Regions from separate parts of the Ensifer sp. Root954 genome, predicted to be linked through region 3. Evidence: riboswitches for the same ligand, from Rfam matches in the RefSeq annotation. Region 3 holds a riboswitch; each other region holds the start of a gene.

Region 1 (6,434 bases), on a different contig from region 3:
ATTTCGGCGACCGTTTGGGTGTAGTTGGCCTTCACTAAAGAGTGATTTTGCCGGGTCCTGCATGAGGCCGGATGTCGGACAGGAAAGGCGAAATGCCGCAGCGTACGGAAAATACTGAGCGATTTCAGATCGATCGATTGCAGCAGACGGCGTTCGGGTATTTCCTCGAACATTCGGATCCGGTCACCGGACTGATCGCCGACACCGCGTTGCCGGGCGCGCCGGCGAGCATCGCTGCGACCGGCTTCGGCCTTTCCTGCTATCCGATCGGCGTCGAGCGCGGCTGGCTTTCGCGCAGCGATGCCGCGCGGCGGGTGGCGACGACGCTGCGCTTCCTTGTCCAAAGCCCGCAGTCCCGCCACCGGCAGGCGACCGGCTATCGCGGCTTCTACCATCACTTCCTCGACATGCGGACCGGCGAGCGTACCTGGCAGAGCGAGCTTTCGACCGTCGATACGGCGCTGCTGATCGCCGGCTGCCTGACCGCCTCTGCATATTTTTCCGGTAGGGATGCGGACGAATGCGAGATCCGCGCTCTTGCCGATCGGCTCTATGCGCGGGTGGACTGGCGCTGGGCGCTCAATCGGGGCGACACGCTGACGATGGGCTGGCGGCCGCCGGGGCGGTTCTTGAAGCATCGCTGGCGGGGTTACAGCGAAGCGCTGCTGCTCTATGTGCTGGCACTCGGCGCGCCCGACCATTCGATCGAACCGGAGCACTATGCGGCCTTTGCCGAGGGCCATGACTGGATTCCCGTCGACGGCCGGCCGCATCTGCATGCGGCGCCACTCTTCATCCATCTCTTTCCGCAGGCCTGGCTCGATCTGCGCGGGCTTTCCGACCGGCCGATGCGGGAGCGGGGGACGGACTATTTCGAGAATACCCGACGCGCCATCGCCTTGCAGCGGGACCATGCGCGCTCCAATCCCGGCGGTTTCGCCGGATATGGCGAGCACCTGTGGGGCCTGAGCGCCTGCCATGCGCCGCGCGGCCGGCTGCGGCTTGCGGATGGGCGCCAGCAGCGGCTTTTCGGCTATGTGAACCGCGGCGCACCCTACGGCCTTGATGACGGCACGCTCGTGCCCTGGGCGCCGCTTGCCTGCCTGCCGTTCGAGCCGGATGCGGCGCGGGCCTCCCTGGTGCATATGGCAGACAGTTATCCGGGACTTTTGAGCGAAGGGCGCTTTCCTGGCGGCTTTAACCCGAGCCTGGCCGCCGGCGCAGGCCCGGAGGGCTGGATCGATGCGCGGGTCGTCGGTCTTGACCAGGGCCTCGTTGTCATGATGATCGAGAACTGGCAAAGCGGCCTTAGCTGGGCGCTGATGCGCAGCATGCCGGCGATCCGCCTCGGCCTTGAGCGGGCGGGCTTCGACGGTGGCTGGCTGCAGGAGGGGGAAGGCGCGTGTGGTAATCCGCCCGCATCCCGCGCCAGAGGATGAGAACGGACGACGGAGACGGCATGCGCTTGAACGACCACCGGCCGACAGCGGAGACCGCGGCGTTTGCGCCGCAGGCGCTGGCCGTCGCCGACCATCCGCGTGCCCAGTTTCCCGAGGCTGCCGTCTCGCTCGGGCCGGCGGCCAGTGATTTCAGCGCGCCGGGCGACTTCTGGGCTGCGGGCAGCGCTGGCCTCGAGGCGGGGCTCGCCTATCAGGATTTCTTTGGGGTCGGCATGACCGACCGGGTCCGGGCGGCGCATCTGATCGCCTTCTATAGCCGCCAGCTGAGCGTGGTCCTTGGCGCGTTCCATCTCGGCGCCGGGTTGCAGGCGGAGGTGGCCGGCATTCGTTTCGAGGATTGGACGCGGCTTCACCGTGGCGTCGAAATCGCGGGCAAGCGCTATCATTTTCGCCTGCATCCGCCGGCGACGGAGCGCCAGGGTGGCGAAGGTGCCAGCGCATTCGAACAGGGCTTCATCGCCCATCTGGCACCCGTCGTTGCGGTTCTGAAAGCGCGAGCAGGGCTGTCGAGCGGGGCGCAATGGCGGCTCGCGGCCGATGCCCTGGCCGGCGCGTTCCTGGAAATCGGCCGCGCGATCGGCGACGAGGCGCGCGGCATGGCCGAGGCGCTGGCGATCGTCAAACGACCGGGTTCGCGGCTCTACTCAGAGGAGCTCTGCTACGAGCAGATCGCGGCTCTCGATCCGGCAAGCGGCGCTGAGCTGTCGCGCCAGTATCGGATCCGTTGCGGCTGCTGTCTCTACTTCAAGACGGAAGGGGGCAGTTTCTGCGACTCTTGCGTGCTGCTGGAGCCGGAAGATCGCCGCGCGCGGCTGGCGGCGCATCTCATGCAAAACGGCGGGACCTGAACCCCGCCGTCGCTTTGCTGACGATCTGTGATCTGTGATCTGTGATCAGTGATCACTGTGCCTTGACGAAGCGCTCGTTGATGAAGCCGGAGACGACGCCGAGCACGATCCAGAAGGCAAGCGTGGTGGCGAGTGCGGCAACCGCAAACTCGGCGCCGAGCACGGCCGGAACGTTGCTGGTGATATCGAGCGGCTGCGGCGCCCCGTAGACATGGGGTGCTGCGATCGCCACCAGGCCTGCGACCTTGGAGACGATCTCCTCGCGCAGGACGACGAGATAGAGGCCGACGGCGGAGAGCGCCACGGTCACCAGCCACCAGGTCTGGCGGTCGCCGAGTTCGGCTGCCGGAAAGCCCGGCAGTTCCGGCGGCAGACCGATCGCCGGCAGCATGTGCACGGCAAGCCAGCCGCAGGCGCCCCACAGCGCGCCGTTCCTGAGCGTGATCGGGTAGCCGATCACCAGGCTGACGCCGGCGAGCAGCAGGCCGAAGCCGGAACCTGTGACGAGGTTCGCCATCAGCGTGCCGGAGAAGCGGCTCATGCCGAACATGATGCCGCCTTCCTCATGCTCGCCCTCATGGGCATAGGCCGGGGTGATCGGCGACAAAGCGTCGAGGAAAGCGCCGAACGGCGACACGGCTTTGAGCGACGAATGCTGGTCGTGGTTTTCTGCGGCCGGCTGTGCCGCACCCGGCTGGGCGGCGGGCTGTTCGGTAGCGGCCGGTGCCTCGCCTTCGAATTCTTCTGCATGCAGGATCAGCGGTGTGACGCGCAGTTCCTGGGCGCCGGTCATGAAGACACCGGCAATCAATCCAGCCACGATCGCGGCCAGAAGCGTTCTGACAATCATCTTGAAATCCCTCGATAACGACAAAAGCCACGCCCTGTGGCGTGGTCCTTGAGCCTTCCCATTTTCCCTATGCTGCGGATGGCCTTCGCGCGCCGGAAAAACCGGGATGCACGCAGGCCTCCATCCGGCTCGGGCCGGATGCGTTCAGGTCCGCAGATTGTTCGATGCGGAACGTTGTTCACGTTCCGGCGCATCGGTCAGTGGCAGGGGAAGCCGTAGGAGTGGCGGGTGTCGTGCGCCGTGTCGTGCAGCACTGCCGAGTTGGCAAGGCCGGCGCCAAAGACGAGGAATGCGCCGATGAAGAGCGCGATGACGCCAGCGGTCAGACGATCGCTGAGGGAGAGCGGGGTGCTCGAAATGGTAGACGTAGCCATGACAACCTCCGTGATGGCATCGGGAAATTCCCGGTTGGGCCCTATGCCCGTATCGAGTGGCAGGTTTCCTGGCTCACGGCGTTGGGCTCGATGCCCTCGATCTGCCTCGCCTTCCCAGCTCGGCCGCCCTCTCGCGGTCTTGCCAGTGGCTTCTTCCGGATCGCTCCGGAACGGTGGATCGACGTCGCTCTACAGTCGCGGGGTCGGCCGTGATTTGAATGCCCAGCTTGGGTCCATCCGTCACATTCCCGTTTACTCCCGAAACACGTTCGCGTCCCGGGAACCAATCGATCCCAGATGATTAGGATTGTGTCATGGAGTTGTCAATTGAGTGCGCGCCGCCGCGCGGTCCATCCGCGACAAAATCCTTGATGGTCATGCGTTTGTAGGCTTCGACGATCTGGTCACCCTCGGCCCGGTCGACCGAGACTGCAAGTCGCATGGTGCAGTCGCCGAGATGCATGATCAGGAAGGCGGCGCTGTCGATCTCTTCGCGCGGTGTCTCCGGCACAAGGCGGGCCCAGACATCGGCAAGCAGCTTTCCGCCGGCGCGGCTTTGCGCAAGATCGATCTCGCGCAGCGCCTTGTCGGCCTGCATCGCCGACCAGATGTCGCGCATGACCGGCTCGGCGAGGAACATGTCGTAGTAGATGTCGAACAGCAGCGAGAAGGCGTCGCGCAGTTCGGCTATCGACGTGACCTTGGCCAGTTCGGCCGCGATGCACTCGTTGCAGACCGCATTGTAGCGCTCGGCCAGCGTGCGCACGATTGCCGCCTTGTCGGGAAAGTACTGATACAGCGAGCCGATCGAAATCCCCGCCTTTTCAGCGACTTCGCTCATGCGCATGGCGTCGCTGCCCTTCTCCTGGATGAGCGCCGTCGCGCAGGCAAGGATCTGCTCGACGCGCTCGCGGCTGCGCTTCTGGCTCGGCGTCCGGCGCAGCGCAGGCTCGTCGTCGGCGGGAAGCGTGGCGGGACTTGCATCTGGAATCATGAGTAATGCTCACATTTTGACTTGACTCCTAAAATACGAGGATTTATCACATTTGCAAATGTGAGAGATACTCATGTTTGTTGGTGGAACCTCAGGAGGAAACGATGTCTCAGAAAGTCACACTGGTTTTGGGCGGTACCGGCAAGACGGGGCGGCGGGTGGCCGATCGCCTTCGGGAGCGGGGCATAGCGGTCCGCATCGGCGCCCGTTCGGCGTCGCCTTCCTTCGATTGGACGGATGAGGCGACCTGGACGCCCGCCCTTGAAAATGTCGATCGCATCTATGTCTGCTACCAGCCCGATCTGGCGGTGCCGGGCGCCGTCGACGTCATCGCCAAGTTCTCGAGCCTTGCCGTTCGCTCCGGCATCAAACGGTTGGTGCTCCTGTCGGGCCGCGGCGAGGACGAGGCGGAAGCCTCCGAGCGTGCGCTGCAGGCCTCCGGCGCCGACTGGACGGTCATCCGGGGCAGCTGGTTCTTCGAGAATTTCGACGAAGGTTTCCTGGCCGACGGCGTGGTGAGTGGTTCGGTCTTCCTGCCGGTGGACGAGGTCACCGAGCCCTTCGTCAGTTGCGACGACATTGCCGACGTGGCGGTTGAGGCCCTTCTGGACGATGCGCATATCGGCAAGGTCTATGCCTTGACCGGCCCGCGCCTGATGACCTTTGCCCAGGCCGTCGCCGAGATCGCCGCGGCCGCCAACCGTCGGATCTCTTATCAGGCCATTCCGGTTTCCGACTTCGCAGCGCATCTCAAGGCGGACGGCGTGCCGGATGACTATGTCGAACTCATCCGCTATCTCTTCACCTCGGTGCTCGACGGACGCAATTCCAGCATGACGTCCGATGTCGAGCGCGTGCTTGGGCGGCGTCCGCGCGACTTTGCCGATTACGCCCGGGAAACCGCAGCAACTGGTGTTTGGAGTCTTGCCGCATGATCCCGCTGATCCCCGCTCTGGCGTTTGCCGCCGCGATCGGTTCCGGCCTGATGGCCGGGCTGTTCTTCATCTTCTCGGTTTGCATCATGCAGGCCCTGTCGCGGCTGCCGCCGGAGCAGGGGATCGCCGCGATGAACGCCATCAATGTCGTGATCCAGAACCCGATCTTCCTCAGCGCCTTCATGGGCACGGCGCTGCTCGCCCTGGCGCTCGTCGTCGTCGCCTTCATCTCGGGGGGCGAGGGCAGGTGGTGGCTTGCCGCCGGTGGCATTGCCTATGTCGTTGGCGTGCTGCTGGTGACCATTGTCTTCAACGTGCCGATGAATGACGCGCTCGCCGCGGCAGCCCCCGGTCAGGCGGCGACCGATCTCTGGCGTGAGCGCTATCTGACCGATTGGGTCTGGTGGAACCACGTGCGCACATGGGCCTCGATCGGCGCGCTGGCGTTTTTCGTTCTCGGTTTCGCCCGCGCCTGACGAAAAGCGCCGGCAAGTCGATCCTTGCCGGGGCCTGCACGCGCCTTGACCTTCAAGCACATCCCGCCGTCAGGGCTTCGGAATACGCGCGTCGTATTGCGCTTCAAGGTCGGCAAACTTGCTCCAGAAGGCTGCCGGCTTTTCGCCTTCGAGCAGGGAACGCAATATGTCGAGGTGTACGTGCCAGCCGGCGGAGAAGCTGGTCATGACCGCGCGGTCGGCGATGCGCTTATGGGTGACGACGAGCAGCACCTTGTCGCCGCGGGGGCTGAGTTCGAAGCGGACCTCCGACGGGGTGCCGGTCTCTTCGTTCCAGGTATAGGCCAGTAGTCGTGGCGGCTCCCAGGCGAGCACGTGGCCGTAATTGCGCACCTCGCCGGCGTGCTCGGCGTATTTCTGCGGTGGCCGATCGTCCTCCGTCGTCAGTTCCGAATGGCGGAAGACGTGCTCGACCTCGGCCCCTTCCTTCGATCCGATCGTTCCGGACGCCATCCAGA
Region 2 (6,434 bases), 230 kb from region 3:
ATGACAGCCGGCGAATGGACGACCTATCGCCGCCATCACCTGCGCGATTTCCAGCTGGCCGCCAATCTCTTCCATGCCGCCATGCTGGAGCACGGCGCCATGGCCGGCAGCATTTCGACCCGAGAGATGCGGTTGACCGGCCGCGAGACCGAGGTCCTGACCTGGGCCGCCGCCGGCAAGAGCTATTGGGAAATCGCCACGATCCTCGGCATTTCCGAGCGCACCGTGCGCTTCTTCATGACCAATGCGCGACGCAAGCTGAATGTCGTTTCCAACACTCAGGCTGTGGCACAGGCCGTACGACACGCTCTGATACCCTCCGTTTGACACCCGGCAATACGCCTCCACCGAAACCCCTCGAAATCTAGTGGCAAATATCGCGCATTTGAACTGTCGCTAGCGACAGTTACGCAACCGCCGCGAGCCTGACAGCATCGCCCCATCCCCAAACTCGGATGGAGAAAACGATGATCAGGATCCTGAACGGAAAGACCCGCGCACAACACCCGGCGGCCGTCGACGACATGTTCCGGTTGCGCAAGCGCGTCTTCCACGACTTCCTGAAATGGGACGTGCAGACCGAAGGCGACTGGGAAATCGACAACTACGACCAGGCAAACCCGCTCTACGTCCTGTCCTATGCGCCCGATACCGGCCGGCTGCGCGGCGCGCTTCGCCTCCTGCCGACACTCGGCCCAAACATGCTGGACGATACCTTCCCGATCCTGCTCGGCGATAATCCGGAAATCCGCAGCGCTTCGGTCTGGGAATCCAGCCGCTTCTGCATCGAGCCCGAGATCTCGCAGGACCGCGCCTCGAACCAGGTGACGGTCGCGGCCGCCGAACTGATGTGCGGCGTCGGCGAGCTGGGCCTTGCTTCCGGCATCAGCCACATCGTCACGGTGACGGATGTGTTCCTGGAGCGCATGTTCCGGCGCATGGGATGCCCGGGCGAGCGTATCGCCGAACCGCATCGCATCGGCTCCGTTTTCGCGGTTGCCGTCGCTTGGGAAGTAACGCCGGATCTGCTCACGCGGATGAAGGCGGTCGCTGCCATCGAAGGTACCGTGCTCGAACGTCCGATGTCGCTGGAAACCGCCCGCGCCGCCTAAGCGCGTCAGTCGATCTGCGCTGTTAACGCAAACCGTCGCTTGTCGTTGCACGATCACCGACAAGCTCTATGATGGAGGCGAAACAGGAATGCCGCTGGCAGCAACCCGCAGAAGGTCGGCGCCGACCTGGCAACAGGAAGAGACTTTCGCCCGTGTTCACGCGCATGAAACACGTCGCTGCGGCCCTTGTGCCTCTGGTTCTGATCGGTGCCGGTCCGTCACTGGCATCGACGGCCTGCGACCGACTGAACGCGCGGCTCGCGCAACTGCCTGACTACGTCGCCAGCAATGCCGATGCGCGCGACTACGCAAGCGCGATCTCGCGGCAGAATATCGAGCTGCGGCGGGCAAAGAACGACCGCCGCCGCGCGGGTTGCAGTGGCGGCAACGCCATTGGCTTCGACGGCGGCGACCCCGACACTTGCTACGGCCTCAACAGCCTGATCGCCGAGATGGAAGACAATCTGCGCATGCTGAAGTCCGAGCGCGAGCAGATCGTCGCCGGCGGCAGCGACGACAGCCGGCGCCGCATCCTCGCCGCGCTGGAGATCAACGGTTGCTATGGCGACCGCGAGGAGTTCGCAAGCGTGGAACCGGACGTGCCGGAAAGCCACCGCAACATCGTTGCCGACCTGCCGCCGGAAGACGCCTACGGCCCGATGCTCGGCCGAGGCGAAGACGGCTACGCGCCGCAGGAGCGCTACTATAGCGGCACGCTCAGAACCATGTGCGTGCGCACCTGCGACGGCGCCTTTTTCCCGGTTTCTTCAGATGCGACGCCGGCCGATTTCCCGCGCGACGAGCAGGCCTGTCGGGCGCGCTGCCCGGGGGCTGAGACCGAGCTCTATTTTCACGACCTCAACACGGAAGAGAGCGACAAGATGGTCTCGGCCGTGACCGGCCGTCCCTATACCGAAATGCCCAACGCCTTTGCCTATCGCACCCGCGCTGTCGGAAAACCCGGCCAGTGCGGCTGCCAGATACCCCAGACCGCCTCGACCACACCGAAGGCAAACGGAACGAAGATCGGTGACGACCAGTCGTCGATCATCGTCATCGAGACCAAGAAGCCGGAAGCGGCGAGCAATACCGCCAAGGCGCCGGCCGAAGAGCGGCCTTACGATCCGTCGAAGAACAAGGTTCGCGTCGTCGGCCCGACCTACCTGCCGCAGGAAGAAACCGCCATCGACCTCAAGCATCCGAAGGGACCGGCCTATCAGCCGGTCCAGAATTGATCGGACGAGGCCTTACGCCTTCTCCTTGCTGCGTCCCCATCCGTCTTCGAAAACCAGCTCGTCGAGCGGCAGGCGCTGGCGCCAGCCCTTCACGGCGAGTTCCGGCTGCTGATAGAGGCGATCGACATAGCCGAGGCAGAGCCAGGCAACGATCTCGATATGATCTGGGATGCCGAGAATCGCCTTGATCTCGGCCTCGTGGAAAATGCTCACCCAGCCGACGCCCACCCCTTCGGCCCGCGCCGCAAGCCAGAGGTTTTGCACGGCGCAGACGGTGGAATAGACGTCCATCTGCGGATTGTGGGTGCGCCCGAGTACGACGGCACCGCCGCGCGTGCGGTCGCAGGTGACACAGATGCTGAGCGGCGCCTTGCGGATGCCTTCCAGCTTCAGCGCACGGTACTTGGCCTGTTGTTCCGCCTCGAACATCAGCGCGGCCTCGTCATTGGCGCGGCGAAACGCATGCCAGACGCGCTCACGCGTTTCTTCCGCCCGCACCAGCACGAAGTTCCACGGCTGCATGAAGCCCACGGACGGGGCGCTGTGCGCAGCGGCCAGCAGGCGCAAGATCAGATCATCCGGCAATGGCGCGGGCAGGAATTCATCGCGCACGTCGCGACGTGTCTCGATGGCACGGTAGACGGCCTCCCGCTCTGGCAACGAAAAGGCGCCGGCAGCCGCAAGGCCGCCCTTCGGTTCAGTCAGCATCGTTCGATCCCCAACAATGCGAAAACCTCCCGCCGTCCACGCGGGGTTCGGTCTATCTCGCCAGGCCGGTCTTCTGACTTCGGTTCAACCGATCACCTCGCCTTCCCAGATCGCTTGAAGATCCAGTGGCAAAACCTTGAATCAATTCAAGGCTCTCTTAGACGCGATCGTCCCCGTCACAGCGTTGGGCACGTTCCGGAATGACACCGGATTCCCGATTCTCCCGCTTTCGCGGGCACCTGACGACGGCACTAAGTGCACAGCCGTTTGAGAAAGACAAGCGGCGCCAACCCGGCCGGGACATGGCACGCCACTTTCCGCCGGCTACTGTCGAGCTTAGTCGTTTACCTCCACCTCAAAGCGGAGCGACCGGATGTGGCGAACCGTCATAGGCGCCCCAGACCGACTGATCGAAGCAAATCACCGATCCGGTCATCAGCCCGGACTCGGCCGACGACAGATAGGCGCAGGCCCGCGCCACTTCGGCCGGATCGACGAGCCGACCGAAAGGCTGGCCGGCCGCCGCCTTTTCGAGCCAATCGGCCGCCGCGCCATGAAACTCGCGCTGGATGCGGTCTTCGCCTTCGGACGCCATCCAGCCGATATTCAGCCCGTTGACGCGAATGCGGTTGCGAAGAAGCGCATAAGCCGTGTTTTTGGTCAGCGTTTCGAGGGCGCCTTTCGACGAACAATAGACGGCAATGAACGGCTGGCCGGCCATCGCCGACATAGAGCCGATGTTGACGATCGTGCCCTCGGTCTTCTCCCGCCGCATGATCTTCACCGCCTCCTGCATCAGGAAGAACGGCGCGCGCACATTGATCGCGAACATGCGGTCGAAGAGTTCGGGCGTGGTGTCGAGGATCGTGCCACGGTCGGTGATAGCTGCGGCGTTGACCAGCGCATCGACCCGGCCGAATTCCGCGTCGCAAGCGGCGACCACCTTGCGGGCGTCCTCTACTTTTTCAAGATCGGCCTCGACATAGACAACTTTCGCACCGCTTGACTTGCCGATCTGCTCGGCCTTCGCCCGCCCCTTGGCGGCGTTGCGGCCGCAGATGACGATGCCTTCAGCGCCGCGCTCGGCGAAAAGGCCAGCAATCGTCGCGCCCAGTCCCTGCGTACCACCGGTGACGATGGCGATCTTGCCTTGCAATTGTCCACTCATCGAATTCCTCCCTCGGAAATGATCGTTTGAAACGGCTGCGGCTCCCGGCTAAAACACACCGGGAGCCTGTCAAATTGTAACTCGCTCGTCAGCTCAGCTTGCGCTTCGCCTGCGCCTCCAGCACCGAGAGAAACTCTTGTTCGCCCGTCCCCGCAGTGAGCGCCTCGCGCATCAACTGCGCCTGCGTCTTCGGCGCCAACCCGCCGAGTGGCGGATCCCGGTCGAGATTGGTGGGGAACGAATAGCCTTCGGCACAGGAGGAGATCGCGTTGGCCGCTTCCGCCTGCGTCAGCGTCCCGCCCGCCAGCAAGGCCCGCAAGGCCGGATAGAGCGTCGCGCTCATGGTCAGTCGGTCAACGGTTTCCATTGCGCGACCGAAGGCCGAAGACACCTGCAGCAGGTTGGCCACGCGGCGGATATCCCGGGAGCGGTTGGTGCCGGCGGCATGGAAGAGCGCCGGGTTGAAGAAGACAACGTCGCCCTTTTCGAGCGGAAGCTGCACGTGGTGTGCGTCGAAATAGGCGCGGAATTCCGGCCGGTTGAGCGCCAGATAGCCCGGCACATAGGTTTGGCTATAGGGCAAGAACAGCGTCGGTCCGCTTTCGAGCGGCATGTCGCAATGGGCAACCGCCCCCTGCAGCGTCAGCACCGGTGAAAGCCTGTGCACATGCGCCGGATACTGCTCGATCACGGCCGCAGTCTGGAAGCCGAGGTGATAATCGCGGTGCGCCGATTGCGCCGCACCGCCAGGATTGACGCGATTGACCTGCGCCGTCATCTGGTAGTTCGGCCCGAGCCAAGCCTCGCTGACGAGCGCTATGACGGCATTGCCGTAATAGGAGGCGAAATTCTCCGGCGCGTTCAGGCAGTGCTTTTCCAGCGAGTTCCAGATGCGGTCATTGGCGCCGGGTTTGGCGAAGTGATCGCCGCCGCCGCTGTTGCTGCGATGTTGCTCTTCGATGATGGCGCCAAAGACCCCGCTTGCGACGTCGATTGCTGTCGTATCGGCAAAGGCGCGCTTGAAAACCGCCACGCCAGGCCCGGTCGCCAGTACCTCGCAGATCTCCGCCAAAACAGAACGCCGCGCCTCGGCATCGCCGCACGCCGCAATCAGCGCGGCGCTGTCATAGATCAGGATATTCTTTTCGCAGCCGGCAGCATGGGGGTAGTCGGACAGACTGGTTTGGCGTTCGACTTCCGCCCGGAACGATTCGAGATCGCAAGCCTCTTCGGTGAGCCAGACGCGGTCGATCCGTTGGCGCGCTTTGTTGTCGGTCTTCATCGCGTTTCCTCCTCTGGAACATCCTGATGAACACGACTATAGGCGGCGGCAAAACATGATATAGAGCAAGAATCCATCAAAAATCCATCAGGAGAGCAAGGCGATGGCCCATCCGTTTCTGGTCAAGGACATCGCCTTTCAGGCCGGGCTCAGCACCGCGACCGTCGATCGCGTGCTCAACGAGCGGCCGGGCGTGCGCCGCCAGACGGAGGCCCGGGTTCGCGCAGCCATCGAGGAATTGGAGAAGCAGCAGGCCGGCCTCGACATCCAGGGGTGCAAGTTTGCGATCGATATCGTCATGGAGTCGCCACAACGCTTCACCGATGCGGTGCGTCGCGCCTTCGAGAGCGAGGCGATGACCTTCGCGCCCACCGTCTTTCGCTGCCGGTTCCACTTCGCCGAGACGATGCGCCCACAGGAGATCGTGCAACTGCTCGACCGAATCCGGCTGCGCGGGACCGACGGCCTGGTGTTGAAGGCGCCGGACGTGCCCGAGATCGTCGCCGCAGTCGCCCGTTTCGAGATGGGCGGCACGCCCGTCGTGACGCTGGTAACCGACCTGCCCCATTCCCAGCGGACAGCCTATGCCGGCGCCGACAATCGGGCGGCGGGCGAAACGGCCGCCTACCTCCTCGGGGAGCGCTTTTCCGGCGCGCCGGCAACTGTGCTGGTGACCCTTTCGAGCGGCCGCTTTCGTGGTGAGGAGGAACGCGAGATCGGCTTTCGCCGGGTGTTGCGCGAGCGCTATCCGGCAATCCGGATCGTCGAGATCAGCGAGGGCCACGGCCGCGACAGCGAAACCGGCCGCCTGGCTCACGCGGCGCTCTCGGCCAATCCCGATATCAACGCGGCCTATTCGATCGGTGGCGGCAACCGCTCCGTCCTTGCAGCCTTCGAGCGCCTCGAGCGTCACTGCGCGCTCTACATCG
Region 3 (6,434 bases):
GCGTGGGCGCCGTCCTTCGGCGGCATGCCGGCCACACCGGCCTTCGGGTCGTAATAGGCGCGCTTGGCTTCCGTCAGCGCAAACTGGCCGAGCAGGAAGAAGGCTTCGCGAGCGCGTGTCGCCGTCCAGTTCGGGTTGCCGCGGCCGGCATTGAGGAAAGCCTTGGCGGATTTCTGTGAGCTCGACTTGGCGAGCTTGATCAGTTCGTCCTTGATTTCGAACGGGCTGAGATCGGATAGGCTGTCGTAGAAATTTCTGTCCAACATGGTCCACACTCCCTGTGATCTATGCATTTTGAACGATGGTCGGCTTCGCCCGTTCGCCTCAGGCGAGCATGATGACGATGACGAGGCCGAAGATGGTCAGCAGCGTGTTTCCGATGGCGTAGGGCATGCCGTAGCCGAGCGCCGGCACCTTGCTCTTGGCCGCCTCCTGGATCATGCCGAGCGCTGCCGTCGTCGTTCGCACACCGGCGCAGGCGCCAAACAGGATCGCCGGGTGGAACTTGAAGACATAGTGGCCGAGGAGCACCGAAGCGATCATCGGGATCGACGTGGCGACCACGCCCCAGATGAACAGCGAAATGCCGACCTCCTGCAGGCCCGCGACAAAGCCCGGGCCGGCGCCGATCCCGACGACGGCGATGAAGATGTTGAGGCCGAGCGTGTTCATCAGCCACAGCGCCGGTGACGGGATGCGGCCGAAGGCGGGGTAGGTGGTGCGCAGCCAGCCGAGCACGAGGCCCGCCAGAAGCGCGCCGCCGGAGGTCGAAAGGCCGATCGGGATGCCGCCGATCGTGATCGTCAGCGCACCGATCATCGCGCCGATGAAAAGCCCCCAGCCGAGAAAGGCGATGTCGGTCGTCTCGACAGGCCGGTCGGCAAAGCCGAGCGCCTTGATCGCCGCTTCGACATGGCGTTTCGCGCCACCGATGGTGACGATGTCGCCGCGCTCGACCGTCGTCCCGGGCAGCACCGGGATCTCGACCAGCGAGCGGATGATCTTGCGAGCATAGACGCCGCGCGCCCAATCCATGGTGCTGACTTCCGCCAGCGTCTTGCCGGCGAGCGCCTTGCTGGTCACGTAGACATCGAGGACTTCGGCTTCCGCGTTGAGCAGCTCCTTGTCCTCGACCTCGAGCAGCTTGTTGTCGAGGTTTTCGACGAGCAGCGAACGCCGGCCCGAAAAGGCGACGACGTCGCCCGGCTGCAGCACGGTGTTGCCATCGGCCTCGATGATCTGGTCGCCGCGCCGCAGGCGCTCGACGAAGACGCGGATCCCGGGAAGGATGTCCTTCACCGGTTTCCCGGTGAGCCCGCTTGCCGCGTCGACGCGATAGGCCCGGAGGCCGAAGTCGTGATAGGCGCGGGTAATGCCGGGCTCGCTGCTTTCGCTGCCACCGCCGAGCTTGGCCTCGTATTCGCGGCAGGCCGCCGGAAGGTCGATGCCGAGAAGCTTGGGACCGAGCTGGGCGAGGATGATCGCCGAGCCGATCGTGCCCCAGATATAGGTCACCGCATAGGCGATCGGGATCTGGTCGGCAAAGGTCTTGGCCTGCTCCGGCGTCAGCCCGAGCGAATTGATCTGGTCGGTCGCAACCCCGATTGCAGCCGAGATCGTCTGCGAGCCGGCATACATGCCGGCGCCATAGCCGAGCGGCAGCCCGGCAATCAGCGCGCAGAGATAGGGAACGACGAGGCACAGCACCAGCACGGAGAGCGCAAAGGCGATCTGTTTCGGTCCATCGGTGCTCAAGCCCCGCACGAATTGCGGCCCGACGCCGTAGCCGACGGCGAAGAGGAAAATCAAAAACAGGGTGGATTTCAGGTCGCCGGAAACCTGGATACCCAGCTGTCCGATGAGAACGCCCGCAAGCAGCGTGGCGGTGACATTTCCAAGGTTGAACCCCGCGACCTTGATCGGACCGATGAGGAAGCCGATGCCGAGGGCGAGGAAGACGGCGACAGGCGGATAGGTCCGAAGCGTGTCGACGAAGAAATCAATGGGATTCACTGATGCTATTCCCTTCTGAAAGTTGAGTTGCCGTCACTTCATTTCGGGATCTGCGCGGCTAAGTTGAGCTTGTTTCCGAGGCTTGTCGATGCCCAATCTTAATCCCGGCAATTGTCGCTTCGGTCGTCGAAATTCTCAACGGGCATAGGGTTACGTGAGCGTAACGTATGTTACATTTCAGCGTTTTTACTTGGGGTTGGGGATCGAGGCCGCCGCGATGTGTCGGTCGCATTCGATCGCAAGACCGCGGCACTGGCCCGGATCGCGATGGCACTTCAACTCTGGTGTTGTAATTCGTAACGTTATCTCCCAACGTGAGGCATGAGGCGTTTTCTCTTGGTTATGCCTGGAAAAGTTGCTGGGCACGGAACGGCGCGTCTTGCTGCTTGCGATAGGGGCGGCAGAATTTCGAGGGCTTGAGAAAAAAGCGGTGTCGTCTCCGCAAGGCGGCCGGTTCGTAAGGTGACGAGGAGGGGAAGCAATGATGGACGAGGTTATCCGAAGGCTCGGCGCACTTGGCGTTCAGCTCCCGACGCCGCCGAGGCCGCTCGGCGCCTATCGCGCGGTGATCGAGGCGGGTGAGATGCTTCATGTTTCGATGCAGGGGCCATTGCTGGACGGGCGCTTCGTGCATACGGGGCTGCTCGGGCGCGATGTGACCATCGACGAGGGGCGCAAGGCCGCAGAGTTGGCAGTGCTCAACGCGCTGGCGCAGATCCATGAGCATCTCGGCCGTTTCGAGCGTATTCGCCAGATCGTCCGGCTGGAGGGACATGTCGCCTGCACTGAGGATTTCCTGGAGCACCCGAAGGTACTCGACGGTGCTTCCGAGCTTCTGGCGGCCGCCTTTGGCGAAAGGGCTGGCCATGTTCGCTCCGTCTGCGGCGTGCGCAACCTGCCGGGCAACGCCTCTGTCGCGGTGACGCTGACGGCCGAACTCTTGCCGCCGGAGTTCTGAGGTAGCACGGCACGTCTTTTAGCGTGGTCGCTATCGCGGGCGTCGGATTGTGTCCGGCGCCCAATTTTTGGCTTGCGCTACGTAATGTTATTTTATAACAAATCTCGCATGACGAAACGCCGCATGTTGATAGATCCCTCCCGCCTGTGTCGTGCGGTTGTCTCATCCGCCGATTCATGCGAGGAAGGCGTTGATGGTGCTGCGTCCGCGACAATGCGGAAGCGGCTGAAAAGGGAACACGGAACGGACGACCCTGATGGGGCCGAGACCGTGGCTGCCCCCGCAACTGTGAGCGGAAAGCGCATTCACACCATGTCACTGGTCGAAGACCGGGAAGACGTGGATGCGCCACGACCCGCGAGCCAGGAGACCTGCCATCGAACCGATCAACCACAACGGACGGGGTGTTCCGATGGAAAAGAACTGGCTTTCATACGACGGTTTTCCGTCCTCTTGCCGCTTCGCCATCTCTTGCCGTCAGTCCGGCGGAGGGCAGGAATGGCTGAGCCGAATTTCCGACAGCACAAGATAACGGTCTGCACCGATTGCCGCTTCACCGGCGGCCCATGCGTGCCCGGTGCCGAGCTGATCAAGCGGCTCAACCTGAGCATCGCAGCGCTCGGCGCACCGCTCGATCGCGATTTCTCGATCGCCGGAACGGTCTGCATGGCGGCCTGCACGCGGCCCTGCACCATCGCCTTCCAGGCGACGGGGAAGGCGACCTATCTCTTCGGCGACGTCTCGCCGGAAGAGGACATCGACGATCTCGTGCGCTTTGCCACAACCTATGCCGAGCGTGGCGATGGCATGACGCGGGCGGCGGAACGGCCGCGCGGGCTGAAAGGCAAGACGCTTGCCCGCATTCCCGCGGCGATGCTCGTCTCCGAAGATCTTGGCGGGCACTTCCAATGAGGTCGCGCAGAGGAACGAACCCATGAGCTGCAACGCAACGGGTGCAGCCCTCACGGTCGAGGGCCTTCGCTGGGGGCCGCGTTCGGGCCTGACGCTGGTCAACGACATCGGCTTTGCGATCGCGGCCGGCAGCCGGCTTGCGATCCTCGGGCCGAATGGCGCCGGCAAGACCTCGCTTCTGCGCTGCCTCTACCGGGCGGTGCAGCCGAACGCCGGCCGTGTTTCGGTCGATGGCGTCGATCTCTGGTCGATCTCAGCGCGCGAGGCGGCAAGGACAATCGCCGTCGTCTTGCAGGAGATGCCCGGCGATTTTCCCTTCAGCGTGCGCGACGTCGTGATGATGGGACGCATTCCGCGGCGGGAGGGCCTGAGCGGCTGGAACGATTTCGACCGCGAGCGGGTGCAGCATGCGCTCGCGCATCTCGATCTCGCCCATCTTGCCGGTCGCCAGTTCTCGACGCTTTCGGGCGGTGAGAAGCAGCGGGTGCTGATCGCCCGCGCGCTGGCGCAGGAACCGCGCATCATCATCCTCGACGAGCCGACGAACCATCTCGACATCCGCCACCAGCTCGAAATCCTCGAGCTCTTGCAGACGCTGAAGCTGACAATCGTCTCGACGCTGCACGACATCAACCTCGCCGCCGAGTTTGCGACAGATGTCGCGATCTTGACCGCCGGGCGGCTGACGGCCTTCGGCCCGCCCGAAGAGGTGCTCAGCCCCAGCGAGCTTTCGGCCGCCTTCGGCGTCACCGCCACCGTTCACAATGCCGCTGCCGGCGGCGCCCGCTTTTCCTTTTCACTTCCTCGACAGGGATCGATTTCATGAAGATCAATATTGCCCCATTTTCCCTTCTTTTCGTGCTTGCCGCCGCCACGCCGGCGCTCGCCTATCCGGTCACCGTCAAGAGCTGCAACCGCGAGGTGACCTTCGACGCGGCGCCGAAGCGCGCGATCGCCAACGACGTCAACCTGGTGGAGATGATGCTGGCGCTGAGGCTCCAGGACCGCATGGTCGGCTATACCGGCGTTTCCGGCTGGAAGACGCTGGACGAGAAGCTGCGCGAAGGCGTCAAGGAACTGCCGGAGCTTTCGGAGAAATATCCGATCAAGGAAGTGCTGCTCAACGCCGATGCCGATTTCCTCTTTGCCGGCTGGAACTACGGCATGAAGGTCGGCGGCGAGGTCACGCCCGAGACATTGGCGCCCTTCAAGATCGGCGTCTACGAGCTGACCGAATCCTGCATCCACGTGATGGCCAAGCAGAAGCCTGATATGAACGACATGTTCGTCGATCTTCTCAATCTCGGCCGCATCTTCGGCGTCGAGGATCGCGCCGAGACGCTGGTTGACGGCTATCGCCGCCAGCTTGCCGAAATCACCAAGGCGACCGCCGGCAAGGCTAACCCGACGCGGGTCTTCGTCTATGATTCCGGCGAAGAGAAGCCGTTTACTTCCGGCCGCTTCGGCATTCCGACGGCGATGATCGAGGCCGCCGGCGGCGCCAACATCATGGACGACGTGGAAAAGAGCTGGGTGGAAATCTCCTGGGAACCGGTGATCGAGCGCAACCCGGAAGTGGTGGTCATCGTCAACTACGGCGAGGTGAAGGCCGAGGACAAGATCGCCTTCATGAAGAACAATGCGGCCTTCAAGAATGTCGATGCCGTCAAGAACGATCGCTTCGTCGTGCTCGATTATGTCGAGGCGACGCCAGGCCCGCGCAACATCGACGCCATTGCCAGGCTTGCCAAGGCCTTTCAGGGCGAGGGCCTGTAAGCGATGCTGGCTGAGGATGCGTCGCCTGGTCCCGTCGCCGTTTCACGCCTAGCGCCGGCACGGGCGCTGAAGGCGGGTGCCGGTCTCATGACGGCGCTTTTGCTGCTGGCCTTGACCGTCACGGCCGGCGTATCGCTCGGCTCGGCGCCGATCCCGGTTGCGACCGTCTGGTCGATCATCGCCAGCAAGATTTCGCCGGGCAGCGTCGAGGCTTTCTGGTCGGCGGGGCGCGAGAGCATCGTCTGGGACGTGCGCCTGCCGCGCGTCATGCTGGCGGGCCTCGTCGGCGCCGGGCTGGGGCTGACTGGCGCCGTGCTGCAGGCGGTCACGCGCAATCCACTTGCCGATCCGCATCTGCTCGGCGTTTCCTCCGGCGGCGCGCTCGGCGCGATCGTGGCGCTGCTGCACACCGGCATGATCCTCGGTCTTGCCACGGTGCCGCTCTTTGCCTTTGCCGGCGCGCTGCTCGCAACCGTGCTCGTCGCCTTCGTCTCCCGCGTGCTCGGCAGCAGCGCCGACCGTCTCGTGCTGGCCGGCGTCGCGGTCGCCTTCGTCTTGACATCCGTCGGCAACCTCATGATTTTCCTTGGGGACCCGAGGGCGACCCATACGGTCATCTTCTGGATGCTCGGCGGTCTTGGCCTGGCGCAATGGTCGCAGCTCGTCTATCCCGGCGTGGTGCTTTTCGCCTCCCTCGGCTGGCTGATGATCCGGGCGCGCGAAATCAATGCGCTCGCCATGGGCGACGAAACCGCGATGACGCTCGGCATTCCCG

What was found. Region 3 has a riboswitch for cobalamin ahead of ASE71_RS21965 (DUF1636 family protein). Riboswitches for the same ligand answer to the same signal wherever they lie in the genome.
Region 1: linked by a shared signal. The riboswitch ahead of ASE71_RS19370 (CbtB domain-containing protein) and the one ahead of ASE71_RS21965 (DUF1636 family protein) in region 3 are both predicted to bind cobalamin.
Region 2: linked by a shared signal. The riboswitch ahead of bluB (5,6-dimethylbenzimidazole synthase) and the one ahead of ASE71_RS21965 (DUF1636 family protein) in region 3 are both predicted to bind cobalamin.

What each region holds. Positions count from the first base shown of each region.
Region 1 is NZ_LMJM01000025.1:18,522-24,955, forward strand. It holds gene ASE71_RS19355 (glucoamylase family protein) at 93-1,439, shown strand; gene ASE71_RS19360 ((2Fe-2S)-binding protein) at 1,460-2,308, shown strand; gene ASE71_RS19365 (CbtA family protein) at 2,361-3,158, opposite strand; gene ASE71_RS19370 (CbtB domain-containing protein) at 3,356-3,532, opposite strand; cobalamin riboswitch at 3,573-3,835, opposite strand; gene ASE71_RS19375 (TetR/AcrR family transcriptional regulator) at 3,834-4,526, opposite strand; gene ASE71_RS19380 (NAD(P)H-binding protein) at 4,631-5,461, shown strand; gene ASE71_RS19385 (DUF1772 domain-containing protein) at 5,458-5,937, shown strand; gene ASE71_RS19390 (SRPBCC family protein) at 6,007-6,434, opposite strand, start outside.
Region 2 is NZ_LMJM01000027.1:244,751-251,184, reverse strand. It holds gene ASE71_RS23115 (helix-turn-helix transcriptional regulator) at 1-327, shown strand, start outside; gene ASE71_RS23110 (acyl-homoserine-lactone synthase) at 468-1,112, shown strand; gene ASE71_RS23105 (DUF2865 domain-containing protein) at 1,277-2,347, shown strand; gene bluB (5,6-dimethylbenzimidazole synthase) at 2,360-3,055, opposite strand; cobalamin riboswitch at 3,101-3,313, opposite strand; gene ASE71_RS23095 (SDR family oxidoreductase) at 3,411-4,223, opposite strand; gene ASE71_RS23090 (phytanoyl-CoA dioxygenase family protein) at 4,312-5,505, opposite strand; gene ASE71_RS23085 (LacI family DNA-binding transcriptional regulator) at 5,609-6,434, shown strand, end outside.
Region 3 is NZ_LMJM01000027.1:11,121-17,554, forward strand. It holds partial or broken gene ASE71_RS35170 (bifunctional aspartate transaminase/aspartate 4-decarboxylase) at 1-266, opposite strand, end outside; gene aspT (aspartate-alanine antiporter) at 325-2,013, opposite strand; gene ASE71_RS21960 (RidA family protein) at 2,495-2,971, shown strand; cobalamin riboswitch at 3,149-3,365, shown strand; gene ASE71_RS21965 (DUF1636 family protein) at 3,470-3,883, shown strand; gene ASE71_RS21970 (ABC transporter ATP-binding protein) at 3,906-4,709, shown strand; gene ASE71_RS21975 (ABC transporter substrate-binding protein) at 4,706-5,659, shown strand; gene ASE71_RS21980 (FecCD family ABC transporter permease) at 5,747-6,434, shown strand, end outside.